One region of the Paenibacillus sp. Y660 genome, then DNA from elsewhere that is predicted to be linked to it. Evidence: predicted binding sites of a transcription regulator. Region 1 holds the regulator's gene; each other region holds the start of a gene.
What was found. The regulator LexA, encoded in region 1, represses DNA repair genes until DNA is damaged. The targets are predictions, from matches to a motif close to CGAACATATGTTCG.

Region 1 (10,569 bases):
GTACCGATTATACAAGACGGGATTGGTGGACAAGCTTATTTTGTCCGGCGGTCTTGACGGCAACGGTTCGGTGAAGACGGAAGCCGAAGGGATGCGCGACTATCTGATAGCAAAAGGTATTTCAGCTGACAAGCTGTTGCTAGAAAATAAAGCGACCAGCACCTATGAGAACCTGTCGTTCAGCAAGACGATTGCCGAGCAGCATAAGCTGTCTGAGCTAATGATTATTACGCATGATTATCATGCAGCCAGGTCAAAGGAAATTGCGAAAAAGCTTGATTTCAAGCCGTTTCAAGTCGCTGCGACAAAATCCAAAGTGCTCAATCCCGTATATAATGAGTCCCGTGAAGTACTTGCTTTTACCAAATGGAAGATTGATTCCCTGCTGCTCACTTTCGGTATTTCCTCTTCCGATTCGGCGCTGTAAATCTGCTAATATGCTGCTGCAAGGTAGAATAAACTTGTAGTGCGGTTTAGCCGCTACAGCTTTCGATGCAAAGGATAGGTGATGCGACAGATGAGTGGACACGTCATATCGGGACCCGGAAATGGCACCGCAAGGCCTTCCCGTCAAATTAATGTGGTCCTTAGAAGTCAAGAAACGTTTCAAACAGGTGCATCTGCTCATGCATTAGAAGCAGACCCGCTGCCGGCGGTCAAGCCGCTTCCAAGCGTAGATCATTATGCCGATATTCAGAAAGAGCTTGAGCCGATGATCGGCATGGAAAACGTGAAATCACTTGTATACGAAATATATGCCTTGCTCTATATTAGCCGAATGCGTTCTGAAGCGGGGCTATTTGGCGGCTCACATGTGTACCATATGATCTTCAAGGGCAACCCGGGAACGGGGAAGACGACGATCGCCCGAATAGTGGCGAAGCTTTTTCAGAAGATGGGCGTCCTTGCAAAGGGGCATTTAATCGAAGTTGAACGGGCTGACTTGGTTGGCGAATACATTGGCCATACGGCACAGAAGACGCGTGATCTTGTTCGCAAAGCGATTGGCGGCGTATTATTCGTGGATGAAGCCTATAGTCTAGCTCGTGGCGGAGAGAAGGATTTCGGCAAGGAAGCTATCGATACGCTGGTTAAAGCGATGGAGGATCATAAAAATCAATTTGTGCTTATTCTCGCCGGCTATCCAGCAGAGATTGATGATTTTCTGTTGACGAATCCTGGCTTGCCGTCTCGTTTTCCGATCCAGATCGAGTTCCCGGATTATTCGGTTGATCAATTGATTCAAATTAGCGAGCTTATGGCTAAGGATCGTGACTATATTTTGCAGCCGCAGACCCTATTTAAATTAAGGCAGCATTTGATGCAGGAGAAGCTCGGCACGATGTTCTCGTTCAGCAATGCCAGATACGTTAGAAATGCCATTGAGAAGGCGATTAGGTTTCAGGCCGTTCGTCTGCTTACGCAATATGCCAGCTCCGTTCCTGCCAAGCAGGAGCTTATGACGATTAGGCCTGAGGATTTGAAGTGGGACGCGAAGTCATAATGACAGCGTAGTTTAGAAGGAGTATGAGATGAGCGAGAAAACATACGATACCAATCCGGATATGATTGAAAAAGCAATACTGATAAGCTTAGTTACTTCGAAAGATAAGCGTAATGGCGGAGACCCTGAAATGTCGCTCCAAGAATTGGTGCAGCTAACCGAAACGGCTGGGGTCGAGGTCCTTACAACAATTACGCAAAATAAGGAAACGGTTGATTCCAAATGGTTTATTGGCAAAGGCAAGGTGCAGGAGGTTAAAGCGCTGGCAGATGAGCTTGGCGCGACAACGGCCATTTTCGATCAAGAGCTCTCTGGCGCCCAGGTCCGTAATCTTGAAGAGTCGCTTGATCTCAAAATCGTTGATCGGACGCAGCTGATTCTAGATATTTTCGCTGGCCGCGCCAAAACGCGTGAAGGCATTATTCAGGTTGAGCTCGCACAGCTCAGCTACCTGCTGCCGCGACTATCTGGGCAAAGCAAAAACCTGTCGCGTCTAGGCGGCGGCATCGGTACACGGGGACCGGGGGAAACGAAGCTTGAGACCGATCGCCGTCATATTCGTGATCGGATCTTTGATCTCAAGACAGTGCTTGAGGAGGTTGTTCGCCACCGGAAGCTTCATCGCGAGCGCCGTAAAAAATCAGGTGCGATCCAAGTCGCCTTGGTTGGCTATACAAACGCCGGAAAATCAACGCTGCTGCGGGAACTGACGCATGCAGACGTATACGTAGAGAACCAATTATTTGCTACGCTTGATCCGACATCAAGGACACTTGAGCTGCCTAATGGCAGAGAAATCGTACTTACAGATACGGTAGGATTTATTCAAAATCTGCCGCATGACCTCGTTGCTGCGTTCCGGGCAACGCTGGAGGAAGTATGCGAGGCAGATCTTGTGCTTCATGTCATTGACAGCAGCTCGCCGATGCGCGATGAACAAATTAAGGTCGTTAATAAAATATTAGGCGAGCTTGGCGCAGCAGATAAACCTTCCGTGATGGTCTATAATAAGAAGGATATGTGCGTCAATAATGGCACATTAACTGATTTGCCCATTACGGGCGGGGATAATCTTGTCATCAGCGCCTATGAATCGGAAGATCTTGAGCTTCTAAAACAAACTATTCAAGATAAGCTAAGCGGCGATACATTAACCTTCATCGTTCCAGCTGAGCGCGGCGATCTCATTGCGCTCGCCTATCGAAGCGGCGAGGTTATTAATCAAGAGGTCGATGAACAGTCGCTGCGTCTAACCGTTCATGTCAGTAAACAAGAATACGAGCAGCATGGGCATCGATTGAAACAATTTATAGAGTAGAGTTTTGCTTACGAAGTAAGTTTTGCATTCGCAAAACTAATCATATGCTTACGAAGTAAGTTTTGCATTCGCAAAACTAAGCTTATGCTTACGAAGTAAGTTTTGCATCCGCAAAACTAAGATTATGCTTACGAAGTAAGTTTTGCATTCGCAAAACTTTTTAAGGAGAAGATACCGGAATGAATTTGCAACATGAGAACCAGAAGCTGTGGGAGCATCTTGAGCAGCTGGCAGAGCAATCTGAGCTGCTGGCAGCAGATGCCTTTCGCAGTGTAGAACGGATAGCGGAGCGCAATCAGTGGAAAGTTATTGAAGCGTTTCAGCGGCATAAAGTAAGTGATTTTCATTTTACCGGCTCAACGGGCTATGGCTATAATGATCGCGGCCGTGAAATTCTCGATCTCGTCTATGCAGATGTGATGGGGGCAGAAGCTGCGATCGTTAGGCCTCATTTTGTTTCAGGCACGCATACGATCAGTTGTGCGTTGTTTGGGGTGCTTCGGCCGGGAGACGAGCTTCTCTATGTAACGGGAAGACCTTATGACACCCTTCATAAGGTAATTGGCAAGCCAGGTGATGGTTCCGGCTCCTTGCAGGACTGGGGTGTGAAATATTCTGAGGTTTCTCTGCTAGAGGACGGCGGCCTGGACTGGGAGCGTATTGAGCAATCGATTACAGCTGAAACGAAGGTAATCGGAATTCAACGCTCTCGCGGTTACGACTGGAGAGCATCATTCAACGTTGCCGAGATTGCTGATATTGTCAAGCGGGTAAAAGCTCTGAAATCGGATCTGCTAGTATTTGTTGATAATTGTTATGGGGAGTTTACAGAGCTGCTTGAGCCCACCCAAGTAGGTGTGGATCTAATGGCTGGCTCGCTAATCAAAAACCCGGGCGGAGGCTTAGCCGAAACCGGTGGTTATATCGCGGGTACAGCAGCAGCTGTTGAAGCGGCAGCCTATCGACTGACGGCGCCAGGTATTGGTGGCGAGGTTGGTGCGATGTTAGGAACGCTTCGCCCTATGTTCCAAGGATTGTTCTTGGCACCGCACTTAGTGGGCCAAGCCATTAAAGGCAGCGTGCTGGCTGCAGCTTTGTTTGAAGAGCTTGGATTTGTAACTAAACCAAGATGGAATGAGCCGAGAACCGATCTTATTCAAGCGGTTCGTTTTGGACAAGCTGAGCATCTGATCGCTTTCGTGCAGGGCATTCAGCAAGCAGCAGCTGTAGATTCACATGTCGTACCCGAGCCTTGGGACATGCCGGGCTACGAGAATGCCGTCATTATGGCGGCAGGTACGTTCATACAAGGAGGCAGCTTGGAGCTGTCGGCTGACGCGCCTATACGTGAACCTTACATCGCTTATATGCAAGGCGGCCTAACTTACGCTCATGCAAAGTACGGTGTTCTAACTGCGTTATATCGCCTTGTGGATAGCGGTTTAATTGTGATTAAACCTTACATAACTTGACACATTTGCATAGTAACGTTTAGAATGTAAGTATAAATGAGCGAGTGGAAGGTTGATGCGGCTTGGCTGATGATATTCGCAGAAATATGGCCTTATTCCCTATCGGCATCGTAATGAAGCTGACGGATTTAACGGCAAGGCAAATCCGGTATTATGAACAGCATGAATTGATCGTACCTGCAAGAACGGCAGGAAACCAGCGGTTATTTTCATTTAATGACGTAGAACGGCTTTTGGAAATAAAATCATTGATAGAGAAAGGCGTTAACATCGCTGGCATTAAGCAAGTGATGAATCCGGTATCGAAGGAATCGGATGATGCGACGATTGTCAGTGAGCAATCGGAAGTGAAGCGTCGCGAGCTGTCTGATCAGCAGCTGCACCGTTTGCTAAAGCAGCAGTTGCTCGAGAAAAGACCAGGTCAAGCATCGCTTATTCAAGGTCAATTGACTCGTTTCTTAAATAAGCGCTAGTTTGACTAATATAACAATCGATTTGCAAACTAAGGAGATGATTCTGTGAGTTACACTAAAGAGGATATTAGACGTATAGCACAGGAACAAAATGTTAGGTTTATTCGTTTGCAGTTTACGGATTTACTAGGAACGATTAAAAATGTTGAAATTCCAGTCAGTCAGCTAGAGAAGGCGCTTGACAACAAAATGATGTTTGATGGCTCTTCCATTGAAGGTTACGTACGTATTGAAGAATCAGACATGTACTTATACCCTGATTTAGATACTTGGGTTGTATTCCCATGGGTTACACAAGATCGTGTTGCCCGTTTGATTTGTGATATTTATATGCCAGACGGAACACCGTTTGCCGGAGATCCTCGCGGTATTTTGAAGCGTGCCTTGAAGGAAGCAGAAGAGCTTGGCTACACAGCAATGAATGTTGGACCTGAACCGGAATTTTTCTTGTTCAAAACCGATGATCGCGGTGAGCCGACTACTGAGCTAAATGACCAGGGCGGCTATTTCGACTTAGCACCGATGGATATGGGTGAAAACTGCCGTCGTGAAATCGTACTTACGCTTGAAGAGATGGGCTTCGAGATTGAAGCTTCTCACCATGAGGTAGCTCCTGGACAGCATGAAATCGATTTTAAATACGCAGATGCGATTAAAGCTGCTGACCAAATTCAAACGTTTAAGCTGGTAGTTAAAACGGTTGCACGCGAGCATGGCTTGCATGCATCGTTTATGCCAAAACCATTGTTCGGCGTAAATGGTTCTGGAATGCATTGCCACCAATCGTTGTTCCAAGGCGACACAAATATGTTCTACGATGAGAAGGACAAGCTTGGTCTTAGTGCGGTAGCTCGTCAATACATGGCAGGTATCTTGCTTCATGCTCGTGCTATGGCTGCTATCACGAATCCAACAATCAATTCCTATAAGCGTCTTGTACCTGGCTACGAAGCGCCTTGCTATGTCGCTTGGTCCGCAAGCAATCGCTCGCCAATGATTCGGATTCCAGCATCACGCGGTCTTAGCACGCGCGTCGAAGTTCGCAACCCAGATCCAGCTGCTAACCCATATTTGGCACTAGCTGTTATGCTAAGAGCTGGTCTTGATGGCATTCAGAACAAGCTTCCGTTGCCGGCTCCAACAGACCGCAACATCTACATCATGACGGAGGAAGAGCGTCAGGATGCAGGCATTCCAAGCTTGCCGCTTGATTTGAAGGAAGCTCTTGACGAAATGTTAAGAAGCGACATCGTTTGCGATGCGCTTGGCGACCATGCGCTTGCCCATTTCTATGAACTGAAAGAAATCGAGTGGGATATGTACCGGACACAAGTTCACCAATGGGAAAGAGATCAATACTTGACTCTTTACTAAGATCTGAATCCCTAAAGTTCATAACCTAATAATGACCCGCAAGAAAGACACTTTTCCAAAGGTGTCTCTCATGCGGGTCATTCTGTTTCTATCTCATTTTCGGATGTATTTTTCCCAATATAGTGTAGATAAATCAATTAAGTTTTATAAAAGCAAAGGCGTTCCTTCTAGTAAACTAGTAATCGGGGGAGCATTCTATACGCGCGGTTCGCAAAATGACTTATCCTAATTTGATTGGTTTGGTGGGGGTGTATATGGAGTGGGATTTACGGCCCGCCCATTCCTACTTTTGTTCACAATTCGTTGCAGAAACGATGCGGAAAAGCGGGATTCCGGTCTGTAACCGTCCATCGACGCTGGTTACACCTGATGATTTTCTGAATTACAGTCAATTTCATGTCGTCTATGAAGGACTGCTATATGATTATCCACAGCTTAATCTACAACAGCTTGTCCATCTTTCAAAAGCAAAAATGACTGTAGGCCAGCTTCGGAAGAGAGCCATATAAGATCTAGAATAGTGCGCAATAAAAATATGAGTCCACACAAAAAGACCCATAGTATGGGTCTTTTGCGAAGTTTAATGGTTGAATTAGTAGCCGCCGAAGCCGCAGCTGCATGCGATAATCACCAATAAAATGAATAGGACCAAAATTGTACCTAAGTTTGTAAAAGCTCCACCAACGTAACCGGACATTTTTTAGGTGCACCTCCTTACGTGTTGAATACATTATAGGTTATGCGGGCTAATCACTCATTGATTGGGTGTTTGTCATAGGGCAGGCAGGAGTGGGGAGAAAAAATTTACATTATTTGTGAAGAAAAATGAATCGAATGCCGAAAGATACACAATAGAAATAAATAGCAAAGAAGAGGCTGAGTCGACTATGCTTGCGCATATCGGATCAGCCTCTTCTTTATGTACGTTTACTTGCTTTAATGGATATCCCGGAAAAGTCCGATGACTTTGCCTAGAATGGTTACATTTTGGAGTAAAATCGGCTGCATTGTGGAATTTTCCGGCTGCAGGCGAATGTGATTTTTCTCCTTGTAGAACGTCTTGACCGTTGCTTCGTCATCCTCAGTCATTGCAACAACGATTTCTCCGTTATTAGCTGTTTGCTGCTGACGAACAATAACGTAATCTCCATCGTGAATACCGGCTTCGATCATACTCTCGCCCATGACATTCAAGATGAATACGCTGCTGTCACCTACAAAGTGTGAAGGAAGAGGGAAATACTCTTCGATGTTCTCTGTTGCGGTAATAGGCACACCCGCAGTAACTTTACCAACGATAGGTACTTTGGCAACGGAAAGGGGGATCATGCCATCCACACCTTCTTGATCTAAAATTTCAATAGCACGTGGTTTAGTGGGATCCCGGCGAATTAGGCCTTTCTTCTCCAAGCGGTCCAAATGACCGTGAACGGTTGAACTGGATAACAATCCAACAGCTTCGCCGATTTCTCGAACGGAAGGTGGATAGCCTTTCTCCCGGACTTCATTCTTAATAAATTCAAGAATAGAATGTTGTCGGTTAGAAATCTTCGACACTGTGATCACTCCATTAGTAGGTTTGTAGCAAATTATAACATAGAACCGGAGTTCGTACAAACATAAGTTCTCAAGTACAGAAGTTCGTATTTTTTTGTTGACTCCAAACGTTTGTTCGTGTATTCTAAAAACAGAACAAACGTTTGGGGTGCTGAATAATGATAACTAGTTCAAGTTTTAATAGAACGATACACAAACAAGAAACAGTTAAAACAACGGTGTTTAACCATTTGATCAGACGATTGATGAAGCGCCATGCAGCAAAGATTGTAGTCTGCTCAGCTGTGTTCGCACTTTTATTTACTAGCTTTCTGTTTATAGGAACAGCTGCTTCCGGCAGTTATCCAGCAGAAGCGACAGCTGGAGAAAATATGGTTATCGTGCATTCGGGTGACACACTTTGGGAAATCGCTAAGCAATATACCGATGGCAAGCAAGATATTCGATATGTCATTTATTTGATTAAAGATCGCAACAACCTGCAATCCTCGGAAATTATGCCAGGGCAAAAGCTAATTATTCCTAGCATTTAATTTGAGAGTCATTTACAATTAATAGAATTGTTTCATCATATACATAGCTTTCTGAATCAAGTAGATCAATGGAATCTACTTCTTTTAGAAAGTTTTTTTGTGTGAACTGCAGGGTTTTCCCTAGGTAAGTTCGTCTATTGAAGGGGATTGAAAGGAGAGGCTGAATTGTTACGTGTTGAAGAGCTATCCCATTCCTTCATGAATGGGAATGAAGCGACTGCTGTACTGCAGCATATTAGCTTTGATGTACATAAGGGAGAAATGATTGCGCTTTTAGGAAGCTCCGGCTCTGGCAAATCTACGCTGCTGAACTTAATGGCCGGCTTAATGAAGCCTACAGAGGGGCAAATCTTTATTGCAGACCACAATATCGTTACGATGAACGAAAATCGGTTGGCTGAGTTTAGACGAAAGCATATCGGGTTTATTTTTCAAGCGTATGAGCTGATTGCCAATTTGACCGTTAGAGAAAACGTCGAGCTGCCGCTCGTGTTTCAATCGATTCATCCTTCTATAAGGAAGAAAAAAGCGCTTGCTTTGCTTGAACAGGTGGGAATTCCGGATAAAGCGGAATTATTTCCATCACAGCTCTCAGGAGGACAGCAGCAGCGTGTCAGTATAGCCCGGTCATTGATCACTGAGCCATCGGTCATTTTTGCGGACGAGCCTACTGGTAATTTGGATACAAAAACAGAAGAAGAAATTATTATGATTTTGAAGCATTTGAACAAATCGATGGAAACGACTTTTATCATCGTTACACATGAACGTGAGGTTGCAGCCCAAACGGAAAAAATTATTACGCTGCGGGATGGTTACCTCGTGACGGAGCAGGAAGCCGCTCAAGAAAGATTGCTTGCGGGGGGAACGCAAATTGAGAATAAGTGATATTACACGATTGTCTTGGGATCAAGTCAAGCGCAGGAAGGTCGTAACGGCACTTTGTGCGGCAGGTATTTCGATTGGCTGTGCTGCCATTATTGTAGCTATGAGTATAGGCGAATCTGCGCAAATTTATGTCGAGCAGCAGATGAACAGCTATTTAAAAATGGATGAGATTACGGTAACAGCAAATACAGGTGCTGGAGCTGGCAGCAAAACCCCTGCAAATGAAAGTGAAAGCGAATCGCTGAAACAAGGGAAATTGACGCAGCAAAAGCTTGATATTATGAAGAAAATCAAGCATGTGACGGCAGCAGCTCCTTTTCAGCAGCTTGAATATATGGAGCTGACGACTTTAGATGGGCTTGCTTCACAAAATCAAACCCAATTGATCGGTACGGATTTGGAGATGCTTACAGCTTTCGGAAATGAATTCATGCAAGGCGGGCCATCTAATCTTGAGGACATGATTGTGCTTAACTATGGCGCTACTATGGGTCTGATCGATGATATAACCAAACAAAATATACAAGAGCAGCTAAACTCGAATCCATATGATGATGCAGTGTTCGAGCAATATCAAAGCTTAAACAGTATTCCAACCGTTTTATATCAGAAGCAAATACAGTTTCGCTATTATTCGTCTGAAGGTCAGGTTCTAAGCAGGCCGCTGCGTGTTGTTGGTGTCCTGAAAAAACCAAGCGGTCTCAAGGATGATCAGATTATGTACGACAAGAAGGGCTACATATCGATTGAGACGGCAGCGCTCCTTAAGAAAGAGCTTAAGCTGCCTGGCGATCAGCAGGAATCCTATAATTCGATTATCGTGAAGGTCGATAATCAATCCAAAATCGAGCAAGTAGAGCGACAGCTTCAAAAGCTTGTCGTGTCAACGCAAACTAATTTATTTCAAAAGGAACGGCTTGCGAATGAATTTAAAATTATAAAAGCAGCCGCACTTGGCATCGGTGTTTTTATTCTCATTATCGCTTCTATTTCAATTGTCGTAGCTATGACGATGTCTACCTATCAAAGGCGAAGGCAAATTGGCATCATGAAGGTGCTTGGCGCTAACCTTAGCCAAATTCGAAATATGTTTATTGTAGAAGCAGCGTTGCTGGGTCTGCTTGGCGGATTGCTTGGCGTATTATTTTCATACTGGATCGTATGGGGTATTAATGGTCTGATTACGAACTTATCCAACGAACAGGATTCGGTCATTATATTTGTTCCTTTATTAACGATTCCAATCGGTATGGCATTCGCGCTTGCCACTGGCATATTTTCAGGAATTTATCCAGCTATTAGCGCATCACGTACAGATGCTCTGACAGCGATAAGACGAGATTAATTTAAAGTTGAAGAAGGAGCATAAAGATGAAGAAGAAAATAAAGTGGGCAATAATTGGTCTTATTATTATCGGCATCAGCTTTGTACTATATAGAATTGGAAATC
Region 2 (10,569 bases), on a different contig from region 1:
TGCCACCAATACTGCTTCTATTACAAAACGCCGCCGCATGTGATCTCCTCCAATCATTTTATGAACGAATATTAGCTTCTTATGAGCTCATTTGCTTAACAAGAACGGTTCCACATTATTATACAATAATCCAATGCCTGTACAAGATAGTCAAAACACCAAATTTGCACAAAATATGCGTCTAGCAGTAAAATGAGCTTTAGATGAAATACTGGAAGCTGCACTTGCTTCGTCATATTTTAGGAGGTAATACATATGCAAATAGAAGAAGCGATCATAATTGGAGCAGGCCCCTGCGGCTTGGCGGCAGCGATCGAGCTTGAGAAGATCGGGCTTCAACCCCTTGTCATAGAAAAACGAAATATCGTTCATTCGATCTCGCAATATCCGACGTATATGCATTTTTTCAGCACGCCGGAAAAGCTTGAAATAGGTAATATTCCATTCACGACCGCCAATGATAAGCCTTCTAGGCTGGAAGCTCTGAATTATTACCGTACTGCCGCTCAGCGTAACCGCGTTCGTGTGCAGGCGTATGAAGCGATTACTAGCATTACGCCAGAGGATGGCGCCTACATTCTGCAGGGCGAGGACCGTTTCGGCAATAAGCGCATGTACAAAAGCCGGTATGTCGTCATAGCGACGGGTTATTTTGACCATCCGAACGAGCTTGGCATTCCTGGTGAGCAGCTCGACAAGGTCAGCCATTTTTTCCGCGAATCTCATCCTTACGTCGGCATGAAGGTAGCTATTATCGGCGGCAGCAACTCGGCGATCGACGCAGCGCTTGAATTAGAACGCGTAGGCGCGGAAGTGACAGTCGTCTATCGAGGCGAGGATTATTCCACAAGCATCAAGCCTTGGGTGAAGCCAGGCTTTCAGAGCAAGGTGACTAATAGATTAATCAACATGCTGTTCCAATCCAAAGTAGTCGCCATTGAAAACACTTCTATAACCGTGCAAGGGCCTGAAGGCGATATGGAATTACCGAATGACTTTGTTTTGGCGCTTACCGGCTTCCATCCTGATCGCAACTTCTTAACCGCGACCGGGGTTACGATGGAGGAGGAAGGCTTTCCTACCTTCGATCAAGAGACGATGGAAACGAATGTACCCGGTATCTATCTGGCAGGAGTCGTGGCATCCCGTCATGAAGCGAATGAAATATTTATCGAATCCGGCCGTTACCATGGAAACAAAATAGCTGAGCATATTGTTAGCAAAAGATAGATCCATAGCCACACCTTTAACTCTAGATCCATAGCCACACCTTATAGCTGCTGACTTTAAAATGGAACCGAGCCATTAGAGTCGGGCCTTTAGAGTCAAGCCTTTAGAGTCAAGCCTTTAGAGTCGCTTAGCGCTTCTAAGGCTCGTTATGCATATCGGTCATTTTTATAGCTGCCGCTCGACATATTCAACAACAGGAAAATGTCCTGCTAATTCTCCAATGGAGCTGCCTTTCGATCATTTAACTGGAAAAACTCCCGTTAATAACGGTATTTTTACCCTAAATAGGTAAAAACCTGGATATTAAAGGGAGAAAATCTAGTCCCACCATTGTCTCCTGTCTCCTGTGTCTTTTATTCTTCGCTAATGAAAGCACACTCCCCCTTTTTCTTTGCCTATACCTTCCTTCGAAAAATAAATCAAAATGGCGTGTCAAATTGATAGTCAATTTGCACGCCATTCCGTCTGTCGCTTCTTTTATGTCAATATCAAAGCGATATCATCAAACTACTCATTCATTCGCAAGAAGCTTCCTATGCATTCTCTAACTCTTCTTCTCCAATTGCTTTTAAAAGCTTCCACCTGTTGCTCATCCGGCTCCTTATCGCCATACCGTTACCGATAATCAATGCGCCATCCAACCCGCCAATCGCTATCGCTAGCAAAAGCCTCACGCCATAACGCAGGTTAGACCATCGTAGCGATTACCATGAAGGGACGCTCTAGCTGCTTCGTTTCCCCGTCAATGCTTATTTGCCGCTCCTCCATACATTCAAGCAAGCTGGATTGCGTTCGAGGCGTTGTGCGATTGATTTCATCGGCAAGCAGTAAATTTGTAAACAACGGACCTGCTCGAAATTCGAACTCGCTTATTTTTTGATTAAAGAAATGAATGCCGCTCAAATCCGATGGAAGTAAATCGGGCGTAAACTGTCTTCGTCTAAACGTGAGCGCTAGCGATTTGGCTAGCGATTTCGAGAGCAGCGTCTTCCCCGTACCTGGAACATCCTCAAGCAGCACATGCCCGGAAGTTATAAGTCCGATGAGCAGTAAATCAACGACTTCCTCTTTGCCAACGATTACACGTCCAATATTTGCTTTCACCTATTCTGTCAACTGTTTTATCGTTTCAAAAGACATAAGTCAGCTCCTTCGAATAGGTTACTTTGCAAATCCGGTACGCTCGCGCTGCAGCTTCTGAAGCTCCCGCCAACGGATCATGCGGATGCCTTCGTCCTGCAGCGTCTGTCTGATCTCAGAGTCGCGGAACAGCTCCAGCTCCATCCCACGCTTAAGCGGCTGCCCGTGAAAAGCATTCAGCTCTTCCGTGACGAGTGAAGGATGAATGATAAGCTCGGTTACACCTGGATGCAGACTCTTCAATAGCTGCTGCATGCTAGTTTTTAGTGAATCATAGTCTTCGCCATCCTGCAGCTTGAATGGAAGCCCCACCAAATAGTCTAATATGACGACCCCCTTCGAATCGGCAAGCTGCGCAAGCTGCTTAACTTGCTCCGCAAGTTCTGGCGGGGCTACCTGGCCATTCTCCTGCAGTAAATAACGAGGCAAACGGAACGGCAAACCATAGGAAGCGCATACTTCAAATACGATTGGCAAAAAGTGGCGTCCCGTCTCTAATCCATAAAGGCTGCCCATATGATTGTCGGCATGCGATGGTTTCATTCCCATAGCTAATGCCATCTCCACTTGGGCAATCATCTCTTGTTTTACCTGCTCAGGATCAGCTTGCTGCTCGAACGTCTTGCAATCCTTCGGAAAATAATTTTCATTTGTAACAAGCGAGTCTGTACTCCCTTTGCGGTTAACCGGTCCCCAGCGATAGAGATCCCATTCACTTGTAAACGTAAAATGTACGCCAACATCGATTTGGGGATGCCTCGCGCTCCAAAGCGCAGCCTCCCGTGCCCAGCCGCAGGGCATCATTAAGGTAGCCGAGCTAACCGTGCTATCAAGCAGTAGCTGCTGGATGCCGTTATTCACCGAGTGACATAATCCATAATCGTCCGCGTTTACAAGAAGCAGCTTTTCACCTTCATCATATCCTAGCGCCTTAGCTAAACTCATTTATTTCATCCTCCCAGTTCTCATTGATCCAATCGCAGCCAAACATACATTGATCGATAATGCTGCAAAGCACATCCTCTTTGTCCAACTGATCTCTTAAACGAACGGCAAAATGCAGCGCTACGTCCAGCAAGCGCAATTTCATTAAGGACGGCAGCTTCTTCAGCTCCTGTTCGGATAAAGGCAGCGTATTCAGATAGCCTTGCAGCAAGAGCTTCACCTTTTCCGAAACGGCCGTATTACTTGGCTTGATGAGATCAACAGCGATAACGGCAAGCTCCATTGCCCTTACGTCAACCGTCGTGAACTCAAAATCCAGCACGCCGATTATCTCATCGTCATTAGACACGGTATTGTTGAAAACCAAATCACCATGAATCCATTGCTGCGGCAGCAGTGCAAGCTCTTCGCATTCTGCCGCAAGCTTGCGGCGTTCCTCGTTAATCGCTATGAAGCTGGATCTTCTTGCTGCAAGCGGCCCCGAACGTTCAGCCATCGATAAGAATGCAGCAATATCCATAGATGCGTAAGTCTTTTCCAATAAATAATAAGGACTGTACAATGGCATGCCCTCTGGCTGAATATAGCCTAATGCAGCTGTCAGCTCTGCTGCTGCTTGCCCAAGCGCATACACATGTGCAGCATTAGCTGCTGTTGGCCGGTCCCCTTCAATGTAGCGGAACAACGAAGAAAGCGTGCCGTCACTCGATATGCTGACCGTATCGCCTCGTTTATTGCGAATCGGCACAGGCACTCGAAAGGAGAGCTCCTGCCTCGTCAATTGGGCCAGCACCTCATGCTCCAACCTGACAATGTTCTCATCCTTATGATTATTATAGATACGCAGAACAAATCGTTGACCGCCTGATGCGATCATGCGGGTCGTATTATTCATTCCGCTTTCCCTAAGCTCAACCTTGCAAGGCTCTTGAAACTCATATTCATTAAGAAATGTTGTAAAATCTAAGGTGTCATACAACCCTCTTATCCTCCTTGCTCTTCCATCATCAGTTTTTCTAGCCTACTTCCTAGCTGCTGCTGCCAGCTCGCCGCAAGCTCTTTAATGACAAGCAGCTCACGAATGCCTTTTATATCTTCTTTATCTACGTACATCACACGGTTAGCTTCTGTAATCGACTTGCGCGCAGGGTGTTTATGAGTCAAGGAAAACATCGTTCCTGCTGTTATGCTGCCCTCTTGAAGCACTCGGAAATAAAATCCCGTATAGCCATTGCGCTGAACATTTCCCGGTAATTCCGGCATCTGATGCCTTATACCCAGCTTAAAGCAGGGCTGCCTGGGCTGACTCACTTGAAGGATGACTTCACCAGCTTGAACGATATCGCCCATACACAAATCGTCCTCCGTCCAATTCGATAATGTGAAATTTTCTCCGAAGGCTCCATAATCAAGTGGTTTATCGAGCAGATCCCGCCAATAGGAATAACGCTTCTCAAAATAAACGCAGACCGCCTTATCCGGACCGCCATGATTGACCATATCGCCTTGCCCATCGCCTTGCAGCCCTGTAAAGGTGAGCAAATGCGAAAGCTCTGAAGGCTGCTTGAAGATACCCGTTATAACCTCTTTTGAACCATGCGCAACGGCCACAGGCTTGCCGACATTCAATGATACGAGGCTTGCCTCCGACAATTGTGTTGTCATTATCCCAGATTCCTCCTATTCGAATCTCTTATTTGACTATTATAATCTTGGGAGGGAGATGTTGGCAAAGAGATATAACCACATTAATAATTAATGTGGGTTATTATATCAATGCAAACGCTTTCGACATGTTTTATTACAGCTTTCCCCTTTGCATGTCGAAAAGCTCTCTTTCATGTAGCTTATTGCGCTTCCCCGGGAAATGTTTTTTAAATAGTCGGAATATTTCCTATATTTCAAACGTTTGAAAGCAGCGAAATACCGCATACAGCAGCAGAACGCCAACGATCATTTCGATCATACGTCCACCTCCATACGTAACTGTATGAGCCGTTTGCAGTCGGCATGCAATGGAGACCCGTTTCAGCTGGAACAAAAAAAAGCCTCGCATCCTATTAGATGCGAAGCAATCTTTCTGAGGCCTCACCTTACGCTTGCTTGCCGTATTGCTCAAGCAAACGTAGAACCTCCTCTTTCAATTCCATAATATCAAAAGGCTTGGTGATGCATTTGCTTATGCCGAGCATCTCCGCAGCTTCCAATTTTTCAGGATCAGCATAAGCCGTAATGAGTATGACGGGCACCTCTGCTGATAGGTTCCTTATCTCGCGAAGCACCTCGACTCCGTTTGTATCCGGCATTCGCAAATCGAGCAAAACGCAGTGAACCGTATGCTTTTCAAACAGCTCCAGCGCGATGCTCCCATTGCTCGCCTCATAAACCTCAATGCCCTGAGACGTAAATAATTCAGTAAGCATCATTCGAATGGCAAGTTGATCGTCTACGACCAATATAGCTCTTTTTTGATTCGCCATATGCGTATGGACGCTTATGGCTAACCCGCTTGCATCCGCATTCGAGTTAGAATCCATTTGCTTTGTTGCAATTGTACTCGTCGTTTTTGAGGGTTGTACCTTTGGCCTATCTTTGATGAGACGTTGCTTCTTTTCCCTCTTACGCTGATAGTAGAAGACAATCGAAATAGCGGTAAGCACTGCTGCGATGATGAGTAGAAGAAAATAAATCAATTCGTTGTCTCCTTATAGCTTTGCGGCAGATTGCAGCTTAGCCAAAATAGGCATTAGCCATACTAGTCGTTTACTAGCATCGGACCAAGAGGGCCATCCTCATTAATAATATCCTGCAGCTCGTAGACGGATATCGGAAAATATATAAAGCCATAAACATACGCCGCCAGCTCGTAGAGCTGGAAGTAAATGACGAGCGAGCGATCGGCCACATAATAGTCTTGGTCGGGCCGTATGGATGTAAACGGTTCAAGCGTATCAATCTTCCGCTCCTTGATTTGTGCACTTACGATGGCGCTTATCCGACCGACATAATCTGCTCCCGGTTTAAAAAGCTGAGCCAGCGTATAGGTTTGCCCTGTCGATTGCTTAAAGGTCAGCGATTGCTGCAGCGTCAAGCCATGCGCCCCGCCTGTGAAGGCGTAATTAAACAACGATAGGCTGAGATAATCCTTTTGATTGTTCTTTTGTTCAAAATAGCCCAGCATCTGAGCCCTTGGATCGTCCAATGAGCCCTGATTGTGAACGAGCTGCTGTACGGCCTGATGGATCGTATGGTTTATTTTCTTATCTGCTGCCTCGCTTTTTCCCCCGCTTATATAAGGCAGTGACAGCTCCGCTTTTGGAAAATCAGCCTTGGCAGTTTGTACGACGACAGGCGATTGAAATGGCATGATGAAGACACCTTCCTATTCGGTAAGATGCTCCATTGTATGCAAAGCACGGCTCATCTCATACCAAACGATGCCGCCATGAGTGGAGGACGAAACGCCCCGCAGCGCAAACTGCTCTGCCTCGTAAAATGGAATCAGATGCTGCTCGCACATCAGAATAATCGTATCGATGCCGCTCTCTTCGCACTGCTTCACGAGTCTTCGAAGCAATAAAGCTCCGATCCCTTGCCTGCGATAGCCCTTATCTACCGCAACCGTTAGCACGCAAAAGTTGCTTCCCGCTAGTGAATCGGCCTGAACGCCTTTCATTTCATCGCCGCAAGCGTTCTGCTCTGTACGTATGCCATTCGTAATGCCTGCTAATTGATCCCCGTCCCAAGCTGACCAAAAATATGGCCGATAATGCTCATAACGATATTGAAAGCCTGCCAGCGTTGCCGCCGCTTCAGGCGTATAACAGCTCTGTTCAAGTGAAATAGCGTCCTCAAGCTCCTCTACTGCTATCAAGCGCAGCTCAATTTTGCTCACAGCAGCGCCTTCTCGCGTTCGGTCAGTCTTCTGCCGCTAACGTCGAGCACCAGCTTGCCATTTTTTAAGCCGAGAATGCGATCCGCGAACCGCTCTGCCCAGTCGCCCTGATGCATAACTGCGATGACGATGACGCCTTGCTCCTTGCATAGCGCTTTCAAATCCGTTAGCACCTGATCTGCCGTATGCGGGTCAAGGCCTGATACCGGCTCATCTGCCGCAATAACTTTGGCTCCATGAACAAGCGCTCTGGCAATTGCCATACGCTGACGTTCTCCGCCGCTTAGGGTACTGGCCTTTTGATGCGCTTTTTCAAGTAGTCCGCGCTTCTCGATCATATCCATAGCGCCCATATAATCGTCATTTCGCACCATGCCTGTCCATCTGCGCCAAGCAGGCGTTTGCGTGACGGAGCCGATAATTACATTTTTGAGTCCCGTCTTATTAGGGAACAGAAACGGTTTTTCTTCTACGTAAGCAACCTCTTGCTTTACTTTAAGCTTGCCCGAGAAGCCCTCCTTGAAAATATCCTTGCCATCGAATTGATAGGTGCCCTCGCTCCACTTTTCTTGCAAAGCAAGGCAGCGTAACAGCGTTGACTTCCCGCTCCCGCTATCGCCTTTTATAGCAATAAAGTCACCTGGATAAGCCTCGAAGCTAATATCGTCAAGCACCTTCGGCCCACCTGGAATTCGTCTGGATAGGTTCTTTATTCTGATCATTTTCCGCGCTCCTTCTGTTTACAGCAACTGCCTCTATGAATCTAGTTTACGTCAAACAAAAAACAGTTTCCATACGAACAAATGTTTGGTATAATTAAAAACAAGAACAAACGTTCTATTGATCATCGAATTCAACCATTTGAAGGAGGCCTGATCACCATGAGTAACATCTGCGAAAATTTCCGTTATTTAGAGAATGGACGTCCTGGACGCGATTTAACGTTTAAGTTTTACGCCGATGGACGGCTTATCATCATTGATAATGTTGCAGAGGAGGTGATCACTCCCAAAGATTTGAAGGGCGCCAGCAAGGACTTTTATGTTCGCAGGCGCATCGATTTTATTAAGAATCAATTAAGAGCTTCACAGCTTAAATATGCATAGATTCAGTAAGAGGAGAGCAGACAATATAAGCTCTCCTTTTTACGTTGCTTAACCATTCGTTCTTACTAAGGAAGCTGTTTGTTAATGCCGTTTAAGCTTGGCGGGCGCTTCGCGAATTTATCGGTTTTTAGCTTGCCCGCTTGTCCTTGTGAGCTAGAATGATTTTGACGATTATCCGTTTTGCTGTTTTTGTTAAATGCCAATCCAATCACCTCCACTATCATTATGCCGATATTATTGGATAACTATGTAAAAAGTTTATCTGCTGGTGTTTCGCACATTGACTCACCCCCTCCAATTGCGGTAGATTGATCATACAGTTCCAAGTTCCGCAAAGGAGATCGCTTATATGAAGCAACAGATTATGTTTGACCTAGACGATACGTTAATTCACTGTAATAAATACTTTTACCTCGTGATCGATCAATTTATTGATGCGATGACTACTTGGTTCGGCACCTCGCCGCTCGTCACCGCACAAGCGATACGGGATAAGCAAATGGAGATCGACATTGCTGCAGTAGCCGTGTTTGGCTTTAAGAGCGAACACTTTCCGCAATCCTTTGTCGACACTTACATTCACTACTCTCACTTAACGGGACGCAAACGCTCTACAAGTGAAGAGAACTTTCTATGGAAGCTTGGTCTGAGCGTCTACGAGCATGATACAGAGCCCTATCCCAATATGGAGCAAACGCTTTTCTCGCTTGCAGAGGCTGGCCATGAGCTTCACCTGTACACAGGCGGCGAGCTGCCGATTCAACGTCGCAAAATTGAGAAAATGAATTTGGAGCGCTACTTTGGCTCACGCATCTATATCCGTCACTTGAAAAATAGCGACGCCTTGGAAAGCATTTTATCCAAAGGTACGTTCGACCGCAACAGCACCTGGATGGTAGGCAACTCTATACGGACTGATGTAGTGCCTGCATTAACGGCTGGCATCCATGCCATTCATATGCGCGCAGTGGCCGAGTGGGAATACAATATTATTCAAATCGAAATCGAGCCTAAAGGCGCCTTCTTGACGCTGGATCACCTTAAGGATGTGCCTGATGCTATTCATGGTTATGTGAACCGATAAGGCAGGCAATAAAAATAGACTCGAATCCGCCCTCGCAAGCACCTGAGGACGGATTCGAGTCTATTTGTTCTGAGCAGCGGCCTGTCACTGCTCAATGGCAAGCTCACCTGTATCTACATTTCTAAGCACGATTCGGCCTTCTCCTGGCGTGCCGTCTGCAAGCTCAAGCTTCAGCTTCGTCGTCTTTCCTTTTTCAACGAGTGCCTTCACCTGTGAATCGGTTAAACTTCGTCCGAAGCTTTCCTTCCAAATGACGAATTTGCAGCCTTCCTTATAATGCGAGCAGCCATAGCCTTTGCGCCCCATAAAGATAGACCCGCCGCAGCCCGCACGCGGACAGGTTGTGATCACTGTAGGCGCACTAGAAGAAGCTGCGCTCTTCTGCGCTGTTGCTGTTCCAGCCGCCTTCGCTCTCGTTGCGCGGCTGCGCGGAGCAGCCGCCGCATTGCCCGCTGCTCCTTTGCCAGGAGCCGGCGCTTCGCTTTCAAACGAGGTTTTCGCAGCACGCGACTGCACACGAACTTTGTCGACAATCATCGTTGCGAACTTTTTCACGTTCTCCATAAACTGTCCATCAGAGGCCGTCCCTCTTGATATTTCATTCAGGCGCCGCTCCCATAGTCCGGTCATCTCCGGAGAGGTAAGCAGGTCGATTCCCGCACCTCTAATGAGCTCTATAGCGGTTCGGCCCTTTTGCGTCACTTGAATTTTCTTCCCCTGCATATCGATATACCCGACATTTTTGAGCCGTTCAATCGTTGCTGCGCGCGTCGCAGGCGTGCCAAGACCCGAGTCCTTCATCGCATCCCGAACATCCTCGTCCTCAATTTGCTTGCCCGCGCTTTCCATTGCCTTTAGCAGCGTGCCTTCCGTGTAATGCTTCGGAGGCTGCGTATCCTTCTCCTTCACGACGGCATCCGTACAGGCGATGCCCTCTTCTGCCGAGATCGAAAATGGCTCATTTACCTCTATTTCCTCTTCCTCTGCTTCTTCCTTATCCTTGCCTTTGGCCGTCGACTTTGCCTTTTCCTTCTTCTGATCGGCATAGATAACCTTCCAGCCCAAGCTCAGCAGCTCCTTGACCGTTGTCTTGAACATCTCGTTCTCTACCTCGGTCAAGACGGTGTGCACCTTATATTCAGCAGGCGGATAGAACTGGGACAGAAATC
Region 3 (10,569 bases), on a different contig from region 1:
AGCTGTCTTCTATTAGTAGATTAATCTATGATTACTGCTTTATCTCCATTTTTCACGCCCGCCGCATTAGCTTCATCGGTATCGATATGCATATCAAGCGCAAATTGCTCCGATACGCGTGCGACTACATTTTCAAATACAACTCCGCGCTCACCTTCAAAACGAACCTTCAGCAGCTGCTTGTCCGCTATGCCTAACCGATCTGCATCGTCTGTATGGAAGTGAATATGACGAGCAGCGACGATTACGCCTTCTTCGATCTCAACCACTCCAGCCGGCCCTTGGAGCTTAATGCCTGCCGAACCCTTTGTATCGCCTGACTCCCTTACAGGAGGATTGACGCCAAGCGCAAATGCGTCTGTGCGGGACACCTCTAGCTGTGTCTGCTTCCGTGTCGGGCCAAGAATTCTTACTTTAGCAAACGTCCCCTTTGGACCAATAACAGCTACCGTTTCATTGGCAGCATATTGTCCAGGCTGGGACAAGGGCTTCATTTCTGTTAATTCGTATCCTTCTCCGAACAGAAGCTCGACATGCTCTTCTGATAAGTGAATGTGTCTTGCAGATACGCCTATTGGAACTTCCTTATGTATCATGTTGTCACTCTCCTGCTATGAAATAATCGACTTTCCAATCTCTCGAATGAAAAAGCATACAACCGCTAGGCCGTATGCTAATCATACCATTTATTTAAATTCGGCAACAAGCTTGTCGAATTCCTCGGAGGAAATCTTGATATTCTGCTTTGCAAGGCCCTCTTGCTTGAAGCCTGTTACGAGATCCTCGTAGGATTTGCGTGTTTTGTTCTGATAAATAAGACCGGTAAGCATCCCGTTTGTTTCCATGATCTTGTTCATCGCAAGCACGCGGTTGGAAGGATCGTAGTCCGGGAATTGCTCAAGGTTAACGATATTTTCTTTAAACCAGTCGTACGTATTGATTTTGTTGAAGGTTACGCATGGGCTAAATACGTTGATTAGCGAGAAGCCCTCATGGTTAATTCCCTCTTCAATCAGCTTCGTTAATTGCTTCAAATCGCTGGAGAACGATTGGGCAACAAACGTAGCGCCTGCGGACAGCGCGATTTCGAGCGGCGAAAGCGTCGACTCGATCGAGCCTTCCGGCGTCGATTTTGTTTTGAAGCCCTCGGCGCTGCGCGGCGAGGTCTGACCTTTCGTTAAACCATAAATTTGGTTGTCCATAACGATATAAGTGACGTTCAGGTTGCGCCGAATGGCGTGAACCGTGTGGCCCATGCCAATGGCAAAGCCGTCTCCGTCACCGCCGGAGGCAATTACCGTAAGCTCGCGGTTAGCCAGCTTAACGCCTTGTGCGATTGGAAGCACGCGGCCATGAATACCATGGAAGCCGTAAGCATTGATGTATCCGGAGATACGACCCGAGCATCCGATACCGGAAATAACAGCCAAATTCTCAGGCTCTAGACCAACGTTAGCTGCTGCGCGCTGAATAGCTGCTTGAATGGAGAAGTCTCCACAGCCAGGACACCAGTTAGGCTTTACATTATTTCTAAACTCTTTGAACGTTGCCATCTAAACTCAACTCCTTACATGCTTTGTGAACGTCGGAGGGCAGGAACGGATTGCCGTCATATTTAAGCAAGTTTTCGATTTTTTCTGCGAAACCTGCATTCATTTTGATTTGGGAAGCAAGCTGTCCGGTAGCATTGTTCTCGATGACGATCACTTTTTTTGCATTTTGCAAGTAAGGAAGCAGAGGCTTCGTCGGGAACGGATGAATCTGGCGTATCGTAATATGGTTAGTCGATATGCCTTCCTTAGCAAGCAAGCTTCTAGCTTCATCAATCGTGCCGCCAGTAGAGCCCATTCCAATAATGAGAAGCTCCGGCGTTTCATGAGGAGCGTCTACGCGTATCGCGTCCCGAATGAGCATATTGTCAAGCTTGCCGAGGCGTTTATCCATCATATTCTGGCGGTTCAAGGCATTCTCCGACGGGCGGCCCGTCTCATCATGCTCAACGCCCGTTACGTGATGCAGGCCGCCCTTCTCGCCTGGCAGAACGCGTGGAGATACGCCGTCCTCCGTAAGCTCATATCGTTTAAATAAATCATGGCCTTCAAGCGCTGGTACATTTTCGACCAGCTTGCCGCGTTTGATTTCAATTTTGCTATAATCCAGCTGATCGCAGGATTGTTTGCCCAGCGACAGCTGCAGATCCGTCATTAAAATAACAGGAACCTGATATTGCTCTGCAAGGTTAAAGGATTCGATTGTATCGTAGAAGCAATCCTCGATCGAGGCTGGTGCGATGACGATTTTTGGAATCTCGCCGTGCGTGCCGTATACCATTGCGTTCAAGTCCGATTGCTCTTGCTTGGTCGGCAGTCCCGTAGACGGGCCTCCGCGCTGCGTATTCACGATTACGAGCGGCGTTTCCGTCATGCCGGCAAGGCCGATTGCCTCCATCATAAGCGCTAGACCAGGTCCAGCAGATGCAGTCATCGTACGCACGCCTGCATAGTTTGCGCCAATTGACATCGTTACCGCTGCGATTTCATCCTCGGTTTGTACAACCGTACCTCCGAATTTAGGCAGCTTTTTGATCAAATACTCCATGATTTCGGATGCTGGCGTAATCGGGTAAGCAGCCATCAAGCGGCAGCCTGCCGCGATAGAGCCAAGACCGATCGCTTCATTGCCGATCATGAACAGCTTCTGCTGGCCGTCAGCCGCATCCAGCTTAAACGCATCGAGCGGTCCGCCCGCTTGCTCAAGCACAAACTCGGCGCCGCGTTTAACCGCTTCAATGTTTTTCTCGACGATAGCTGCGCCTTTGCGTCCGAACTCCTCTTCAACCGCTTTATTGAATACTTCAAGCGGCAGTCCAAGCAGTGCCCATGATGCGCCGGAGGCAACCATGTTCTTCATCAATGATGTGCCAAGCTCCTCAGCCATAGCCGTAATCGGAACGGCAAACAGTCTTGCATCTATGCCCTCTGGTACGCTTGGATTAAACTTTGCATCCGCAACGATAACGCCGCCTGGACGCAGCTCCTTCGCATTCAGATCGATGCTTTCCTGGTCGAACGCGACTAGAATGTCCAAGTCATCAGAAATAGCACGAATCGGCTTCGTGCTTATACGAATTTTATTATTGGTGTGTCCACCTTTGATTCTGGAAGAAAAGTGCCTGTATCCATATAAATAATAGCCCAAGCGGTTAAGAGCCGTAGAAAAGATCCGGTCCGTACTTTCGACCCCTTCCCCCTGTTGTCCCCCGATCTTCCAAGACAATTGACTGATCAAAATGCCCAACTCCTCTTTTTCTAGAACGTGCAAATCATAATATTATTAAGCAATTATATAGTATAAGTCATAACAGTCACAACAATTTTAAAGCTCATACGCATAAAAATCAAGATGTAAACGCTTAACAAAAGCATAGTTTGTTTCGATTGAATCCATACCGCAAGCAGATCGAATGTCATTTAGCGAGCGGGAAGCATTTTTCTCAAAAAACGCAAAGCATTTCCCGACATAAATTGCTCGGTTTGGCTTGCTGAATATCGCTTGAGCAGCGCTTCTTGAAGTGCAATCAGCTCGCCGGGATGCGTCAATCCCTTCATATACTTATCGATGCCGTCAAAATCTGAGCCAAGCATAATGTGGGACTCGCCGCCGAGCTCGCAAATATGCTCAATATGACGAAGCAAATCATCGATGGCTACGACTTCCGCATCCGATACGAACCAAGGCACAAATGTGACGCCAATGAGTCCATCCTTTGCAATCAATTTCTCAATCTGAGCATCGGTCAAATTTCGAGGATGATCGCAGATCGCTCTAGCATTAGAATGGGAGGCGAGCACGGGTCTTTGCGATAGCTCGGCCACCTCCCAAAAAGCCCGTTCGGACAAATGGGATACATCTAACAGTATATCCAATTTATCGCATTCTTCTACAAACAATCTTCCTTTTGCGGTCAAGCCTCCGCCGCGCGGCTCCATTGCTCCGTCTGCAGCCCAGTTTGCATGATTCCAGGTCAGTCCCGCAGCACGTATGCCTAATTGATGCATGATTCGGAGCAGCGACATCTGGCCTTGAAGCCCATCGACTCCTTCAAGCGACAATAGCGCTCCTATTTTCCCATTCTGTATACAAGAGTCCAGCTCCTCAGCCGTTCTCACCCACATCATATCCTTGCAAGTCAGCACCAATTGGTGAAAGCGGTCTACGCTTTCCAAAATCGGCTCTAACCGTCCATTTATCGATTGAGGAATATAGATCGCGAATGTTTGCAAAATCGTTCCAGCCGCCTTCAGACGCTCGTATGTAACATCCAAACTTCCAGGCTTGCTTCCTTGAAACGTCAATTTCTCGTCAATCAGCAGCTTGCAAAGGACATCGCAATGAAAATCGACCACTCTCATAGTCGCACCTACCTATTCGTTAGAATTGCAGCAAAAAAACCTGTCTACGACGTAAACAGGCGAAAACGTTTCATTTTCATCCAATTGGCTTAATTGTTAACGCCGCCTGGACTTGCTACCGAGGTTCAACAATCAATTTGATTGCTGTTCGGTCCTCCCCGTCGATAACGATGTCAGTAAAAGCTGGAATGCAAATTAGATCCACCCCGCTGGGAGCGACAAATCCGCGAGCAATAGCAACGGCCTTGATCGCTTGATTTAACGCACCAGCTCCAATGGCTTGCAGTTCCGCACCACCACGTTCACGAAGAACGCCAGCTAGCGCACCTGCAACGGAATTTGGATTGGACTTTGCTGAAACTTTTAATACATCCATAAAAAGAACCTCCCCTTGGACTGTTGGATGGATTCCACTTTTAAATAGTATTCGAGGGAGATTAAAAAATTCCTGCTTTTATTCTTGTAATTAACAAACTGTTCTGAATTGTCGGAACTTTTCAAAGATTCAAAGCGTTACAACAGAAGCCATTCATCTTCCGTAAGGCGTATTTTTTCGATTTTCCGTGCTTGACCCGTTGCATCATCAATCTGAACGGATATGGCATGCAAATGCCAACTGCCCTCATCCACAACAAAACGAACCGGCAGCTGCGTAATAAATTTGTGCAAAACAGCAGTGCGCTCCATGCCTAGCACGCCCTCCTTAGGTCCAACCATTCCAACATCAGTTATGTAAGCCGTTCCCCCAGGCAAAATCGTATCGTCATTCGTCTGAACATGCGTATGAGTTCCCAGTACGATCGAGACTCTCCCATCAAGATGCCAGCCCATCGCGATTTTCTCCGACGTCGCTTCCGCGTGAAAATCGACGAGGATGTTATTCGTTTGCTCTCTAGCTTCTTCGATTAGTTCATCTGCTTTGCGGAAAGGACAATCAATCGGCGGCAAAAACGTACGTCCCTGCAAATTAATGATTGCCAGCTGCTTTCCTCCGGCTTTAATGAAGGCCATGCCTTGTCCAGGGGCCCCTTCCGCATAGTTCGCCGGGCGAACAAGGCGGGGCTCATCGTCTATCCATTCAAAAATATCTTTATTATCCCACGTATGGTTGCCCATCGTTATGCCATGGATGCCCCACTCGAAAAATTCCTTCGCAATTGTTGCCGTTATCCCGCGGCCAGCGGCCGCATTCTCGCCATTTGCAATAATAATATGAGGATTGTATTTGCTCTTTAGCGCCGGCAGCACGCGTTTCAATGCGCTTCTCCCTACGTTGCCTACGATATCGCCAATAAATAATACATTCATGTGGGTACACTTCCTTTTTTATGCGCCTGCAAACAGAAAAGTGGCTAACTAGCAGCCACTTTTCCGTAAAGCTAATATTTTTTTATTGATTACTTCGCATATTCAACCGCGCGTGTTTCTCGAATGACCGTAACTTTAATATGTCCCGGATAATCGAGCTCGCTCTCGATTTTTTTCGTAATATCACGTGCGAGGCGGAATGCTTCCGTATCGTCGATTTTCTCTGGCTGCACCATGACGCGCACTTCGCGGCCAGCTTGAATCGCATACGATTTCTCTACGCCATCAAACGATTCTGAAATATCTTCAAGCTTCTCCAGTCGTTTAATGTACGTTTCAAGCGTTTCACGGCGAGCTCCCGGACGTGCAGCCGATAAGGCATCAGCCGCTCCTACGAGCATCGCGATAACGGAAGTAGCTTCCGTATCACCGTGATGGGAGGCAATACTGTTAATAACGACAGGATGCTCCTTGTATTTCTTAGCAAGCTCAACGCCGATCTCAACGTGTGAGCCTTCCACTTCGTGGTCTAGCGCTTTACCGATATCATGCAGCAATCCTGCACGCTTTGCCAGCGTAATATCTTCGCCAAGCTCTGCTGCCATCAAGCCAGTCAAGTAAGCAACCTCCATGGAGTGCTTCAATACGTTTTGACCATAACTTGTCCGGTACTTCAATCGACCAAGAATCTTGATTAAATCCGGGTGCAAGCCATGAACTCCAACCTCGAAAGTAGCTTGCTCACCGTATTCACGGATACGCTCGTCCACTTCTTTACGAGATTTTTCAACCATTTCTTCAATGCGGGCAGGATGGATACGACCGTCAGCTACAAGCTTTTCCAAAGAAGTACGGGCAATTTCGCGTCTTATCGGGTCGAAACCAGACAAAATGACCGCTTCCGGTGTATCGTCGATGATAAGATCGATACCAGTCAATGTTTCCAAAGCACGGATATTTCGGCCTTCACGCCCAATAATGCGGCCTTTCATCTCTTCATTAGGCAATGTAACAACGGATACCGTCGTTTCAGCCACATGATCTGCCGCACAGCGTTGAATCGCAAGTGATATAATATTACGGGCTTTCTTATCTGCCTCTTCTTTCGCTTGCTGCTCGATCTCTTTGATCATCTGTGCTGTCTCATGTCGTACTTCCTGTTCAACATTGGATAAAATGATCGATTTCGCATCTTCCGTTGTGAGACTCGATATACGTTCCAATTCACTAAGCTGCTGCTTGTAAATGGAATCGATCTCCTCTTGCGTTTCTTCGATCCGTTTTTCTTTGTTGGCTACAGTTTCTTCTTTGCGTTCTAGCGCTTCTAACTTTTTATCCAGCGACTCCTCTTTTTGGAGCAAACGTCTTTCCTGACGTTGAGCCTCGTTGCGACGTTCACGAATGTCTCTCTCGGCTTCGGAACGAAGTTTGTGGACTTCGTCTTTTGCCTCTAGCACGGTTTCTTTCTTCTGAGCTTCCGCTTCCTTCTTCGCATTTTCTACGATTTGGATCGCAGCTTGCTCAGCGCTTGAAATTTTGGCCTCGGCAATCGACTTTCGAATAAAATAACCAATCCCAAAGAATATTGCGCCAACAAAGAGACAGATCAAGATCCAAATGATCTCATGCATCTTGTTCACCTCCTTGTTGCATACACCAAGGCACTGCTTGGGATGATATTAGGTTTTCAACCGGCTTCAAACCGTTTCAACATTTACTAATTTGACGAAAATAATCGTTTTGAATCAACTTTTGGAAGGAAAATTGATTCAATAATGAAGGAATACAAACTCATTTTATCTTTTCGTAAAATCAATTGTCAAGCAAAAGCCCATCATCTTCCTCGAATGCTTCAACTTCCCCATTTAGATCAATCCACTTTATGGCTACCTTCACGATTTCTGAAGGGAAGCCTCTACGCATTAAATAGCCCATTAGCATGCGTTTTCGGTCTAATGGCTTGCCTTTTTACGAATCGCCAATCCTTCTCCGCAGCTTTTTTTGGCCGATGCTAATTTTACATCGCGGTCTAACGATCCCGTTGCATCTGCTGCAGCTTCTTTCGACACGCCTCGCTTCAGCTCCTGCTGAATGAATCGAAGCCCTCTCAAGCTGTTTTTGAGCTGGCTTGTCGCAAATTGTCGTGCATATTGTTCATCATCCACAATATGCTCCCTTTCTAAACGGTCTAGGGCATATTGAATATGATCAGCTTCAAAAAAGCTTGCGATTTAAAATCCTCTCTAAACACAGCTTCGCCGTCCCTATCGGGACGGCGAAGCATCAGCATGTATGATTTCAGGTCGATTTATTCTAGATCTTCGAATTCTTCGTCGTCTTCTTCAGCTTTGAAATTAGCCTGAGTTGCTGCAGCCGACAGGTTGCTTGCATCGCGAATCTGCTTCTCGATCACTTCAGCGATATCCTTATGATCCTTCAAGTACTGCTTCGCATTCTCGCGGCCTTGGCCAAGACGCTCGCCATTGTAAGAGAACCATGCGCCGCTCTTCTGTACGATATCCATCTCTACGCCAAGATCAACAAGCGTGCCTTCTCTGGAAATGCCTTCGCCGTACATGATGTCGATCTCAGCTTGTTTGAACGGAGGAGCTACTTTGTTCTTAACAACCTTGATACGAGTACGGTTACCGACCATGTCGTTACCTTGTTTCAACGTTTCAATACGACGGACATCAAGACGTACGCTGGAGTAGAATTTCAAGGCGCGACCGCCTGGCGTTGTCTCAGGGTTACCGAACATAACGCCGACCTTCTCACGCAATTGGTTGATGAAAATCGCAATCGTCTTCGATTTGCTGATTGCTCCGGAAAGCTTCCGCAAAGCCTGAGACATCAGACGCGCTTGAAGACCAACGTGGGAATCCCCCATATCGCCTTCAATTTCCGCTTTCGGCACGAGTGCAGCTACGGAGTCAATAACGACGATATCAACGGCGCCGCTGCGTACGAGCGCTTCCGCGATTTCCAATGCTTGCTCACCCGTATCAGGCTGTGAAAGCAACAGCTCGTCAATGTTAACGCCAAGCTTGCTTGCATAGAGCGGATCAAGAGCATGCTCTGCATCGATAAAGGCAGCTTGTCCGCCAATACGTTGAACCTCTGCAATCGCATGAAGTGCAACTGTCGTTTTACCGGAAGATTCCGGTCCGTATATTTCAATAACACGTCCACGCGGCAAGCCGCCTATTCCTAATGCAATATCAAGAGCAAGCGAACCGCTAGGAACGGTCTCTACCTGCATGTGTGTGGATTCTCCTAATTTCATGATGGAGCCTTTACCAAATTGTTTCTCAATTTGACGCAAAGCCATTTCTAGTGCAGCGCGACGATCCGACAAGAAACTCACATCCTTCTTTATTTATAATGTTATGATACCTTTTTTCCATCAGGTTGACAAGCATTTTTTCGAACATACATTCGCATTTTTGCTTGACGCCTAATTTGGGCATAAAAAAACCGCAGCAAAGTATTCTTCGCCACGGTTCTTCCGATAACTATTCTTCATTATAACTGTCTTATCGACAATTGACAAACTTTATTTATCCATCAAAAGGGACAGCATGGCGATGGGTTGACGAGGTGGCCCGCTTCCGTTTTTAACGCGTCTGCAGCGCCAACCACAGTCGATATAACGCTGCCTTTACAGCCCGCAGCCTGATCATGCCTCTTCCGCCGCTAAGGTTTAAAGTATGAACGATCGTCGGCCTGCCGCGTTCCGCTAAGCCTACATAGACAAGTCCTACCGGCTTGCCCTCGGATTCTGCAGGTCCCGCAACACCTGTCAGCGACACGCCAAAATCAGCGTCCGACAGCTCTCTGACTCTCTCCGCCATCAATGCCGCAGTCGAATCGCTAATCGCACCTGGCGCACCTTCTCCCTCAAGCTGTGTCATCGGAATGCTGAGCAGGTGATGCTTCATTATATTGGTGTAGGTAACAACCCCTCCTACATACTCCCCACTGCTCCCAGGAACGTTTGTAATAAGTTCCGCGAACAAACCCCCGCTGCAGCTTTCCGCGCTCGCCAGCTTGCGCCTTGAGGCTCTAAGAAGGTGTACAACCTCTTCTTCGATCGGGATGTCCTTCTGTGCGTACAAATACTCGCCTACACGTTCCTTAATCTTCTCGACGGTTTCATCTATTTTTTGATCCGCTTCGATTGACGTGCTCGCTTTGGTTGATACTCGGATAGCTACCTCGCCTTCCTTTGCGTAAGGGGCTATGGTTGGATCAACCTGACCATCAATCAAATCAAGCAGCTTCGCTTCGAGATTGGATTCACCGATCCCAGCGAATTTCAGCAGGCGCGAATAAAGCGGATCTGCTAACCCAAGCACGGAACGCAGCCACACCTCGCCAGCGCCATCCATCATCGGCTTCATTTCCCGCGGCGGGCCTGGCAGAAGCAAATAAAGCGTGCCGTCAACGGATAAGCCATTGCCCACAGCAAGGCCTGTCGTATTCTCAAGCGGCTCGCCGCCTTCAATCATGAGTGCCTGCCTGCGATTGCTCTCTACCATATGAATGCCTCGGGAGCTGAACAACTGCTCGATTTGGGCCATCGAAGGCTCGTGAATGAGCAGCTTGCGGTTTAAATATTCGGCTAGCACGTCCTTCGTAAGATCATCCTGCGTCGGGCCAAGCCCCCCTGTAAAGACAAGCAGGTCGGCTCTGCTTCTTCCGATTTCGATGGCTTGCCTCAGCCGCAGGGCGTTGTCGCCGACTACCGTCTGAAAGTAAACATCAACACCTAGCCCTGCAAGCTTTTGAGACAAAAACTGTGCATTCGTATTTACGATTTGGCCTAGCAGCAGCTCCGTGCCGACCG

Region 2: AC2TDN_RS23785 (phosphonate ABC transporter ATP-binding protein) is a predicted target of LexA. The motif match lies at 8,007-8,020, and genes of this name have one in related genera.
Region 3: recA (recombinase RecA) is a predicted target of LexA. The motif match lies at 9,148-9,161, and genes of this name have one in related genera.

The regions. Positions count from the first base shown of each region.
Region 1 covers NZ_JBXBBJ010000020.1:32,479-43,047, forward strand. The annotation lists gene AC2TDN_RS19710 (YdcF family protein) at 1-427, shown strand, start outside; gene AC2TDN_RS19715 (AAA family ATPase) at 518-1,504, shown strand; gene hflX (GTPase HflX) at 1,533-2,822, shown strand; gene AC2TDN_RS19725 (methionine gamma-lyase family protein) at 3,002-4,294, shown strand; gene AC2TDN_RS19730 (MerR family transcriptional regulator) at 4,357-4,767, shown strand; gene glnA (type I glutamate--ammonia ligase) at 4,813-6,141, shown strand; gene AC2TDN_RS19740 (hypothetical protein) at 6,396-6,650, shown strand; gene lexA (transcriptional repressor LexA) at 7,078-7,698, opposite strand; gene yneA (cell division suppressor protein YneA) at 7,857-8,231, shown strand; gene AC2TDN_RS19755 (ABC transporter ATP-binding protein) at 8,397-9,119, shown strand; gene AC2TDN_RS19760 (ABC transporter permease) at 9,106-10,464, shown strand; gene AC2TDN_RS19765 (efflux RND transporter periplasmic adaptor subunit) at 10,491-10,569, shown strand, end outside.
Region 2 covers NZ_JBXBBJ010000033.1:35,186-45,754, forward strand. The annotation lists gene AC2TDN_RS23735 (ADP-heptose synthase) at 1-39, opposite strand, end outside; gene AC2TDN_RS23740 (YpdA family putative bacillithiol disulfide reductase) at 256-1,230, shown strand; partial or broken gene AC2TDN_RS23745 (AAA family ATPase) at 1,927-2,334, opposite strand; gene AC2TDN_RS23750 (polysaccharide deacetylase family protein) at 2,392-3,315, opposite strand; gene AC2TDN_RS23755 (phosphotransferase) at 3,302-4,294, opposite strand; gene AC2TDN_RS23760 (MOSC domain-containing protein) at 4,300-4,980, opposite strand; gene AC2TDN_RS23765 (hypothetical protein) at 5,210-5,356, opposite strand; gene AC2TDN_RS23770 (response regulator) at 5,409-6,008, opposite strand; gene AC2TDN_RS23775 (DUF3298 and DUF4163 domain-containing protein) at 6,071-6,682, opposite strand; gene AC2TDN_RS23780 (GNAT family N-acetyltransferase) at 6,698-7,210, opposite strand; gene AC2TDN_RS23785 (phosphonate ABC transporter ATP-binding protein) at 7,207-7,932, opposite strand; gene AC2TDN_RS23790 (hypothetical protein) at 8,092-8,316, shown strand; gene AC2TDN_RS23795 (hypothetical protein) at 8,382-8,519, opposite strand; gene AC2TDN_RS23800 (HAD family hydrolase) at 8,666-9,400, shown strand; gene AC2TDN_RS23805 (type IA DNA topoisomerase) at 9,485-10,569, opposite strand, start outside.
Region 3 covers NZ_JBXBBJ010000003.1:118,939-129,507, forward strand. The annotation lists gene pduL (phosphate propanoyltransferase) at 21-593, opposite strand; gene AC2TDN_RS05460 (2-oxoacid:ferredoxin oxidoreductase subunit beta) at 687-1,553, opposite strand; gene AC2TDN_RS05465 (2-oxoacid:acceptor oxidoreductase subunit alpha) at 1,531-3,288, opposite strand; gene AC2TDN_RS05470 (dipeptidase) at 3,471-4,412, opposite strand; gene AC2TDN_RS05475 (stage V sporulation protein S) at 4,528-4,788, opposite strand; gene AC2TDN_RS05480 (TIGR00282 family metallophosphoesterase) at 4,926-5,720, opposite strand; gene rny (ribonuclease Y) at 5,810-7,351, opposite strand; gene AC2TDN_RS05490 (RecX family transcriptional regulator) at 7,673-7,885, opposite strand; gene recA (recombinase RecA) at 8,029-9,078, opposite strand; gene AC2TDN_RS05500 (competence/damage-inducible protein A) at 9,338-10,569, opposite strand, start outside.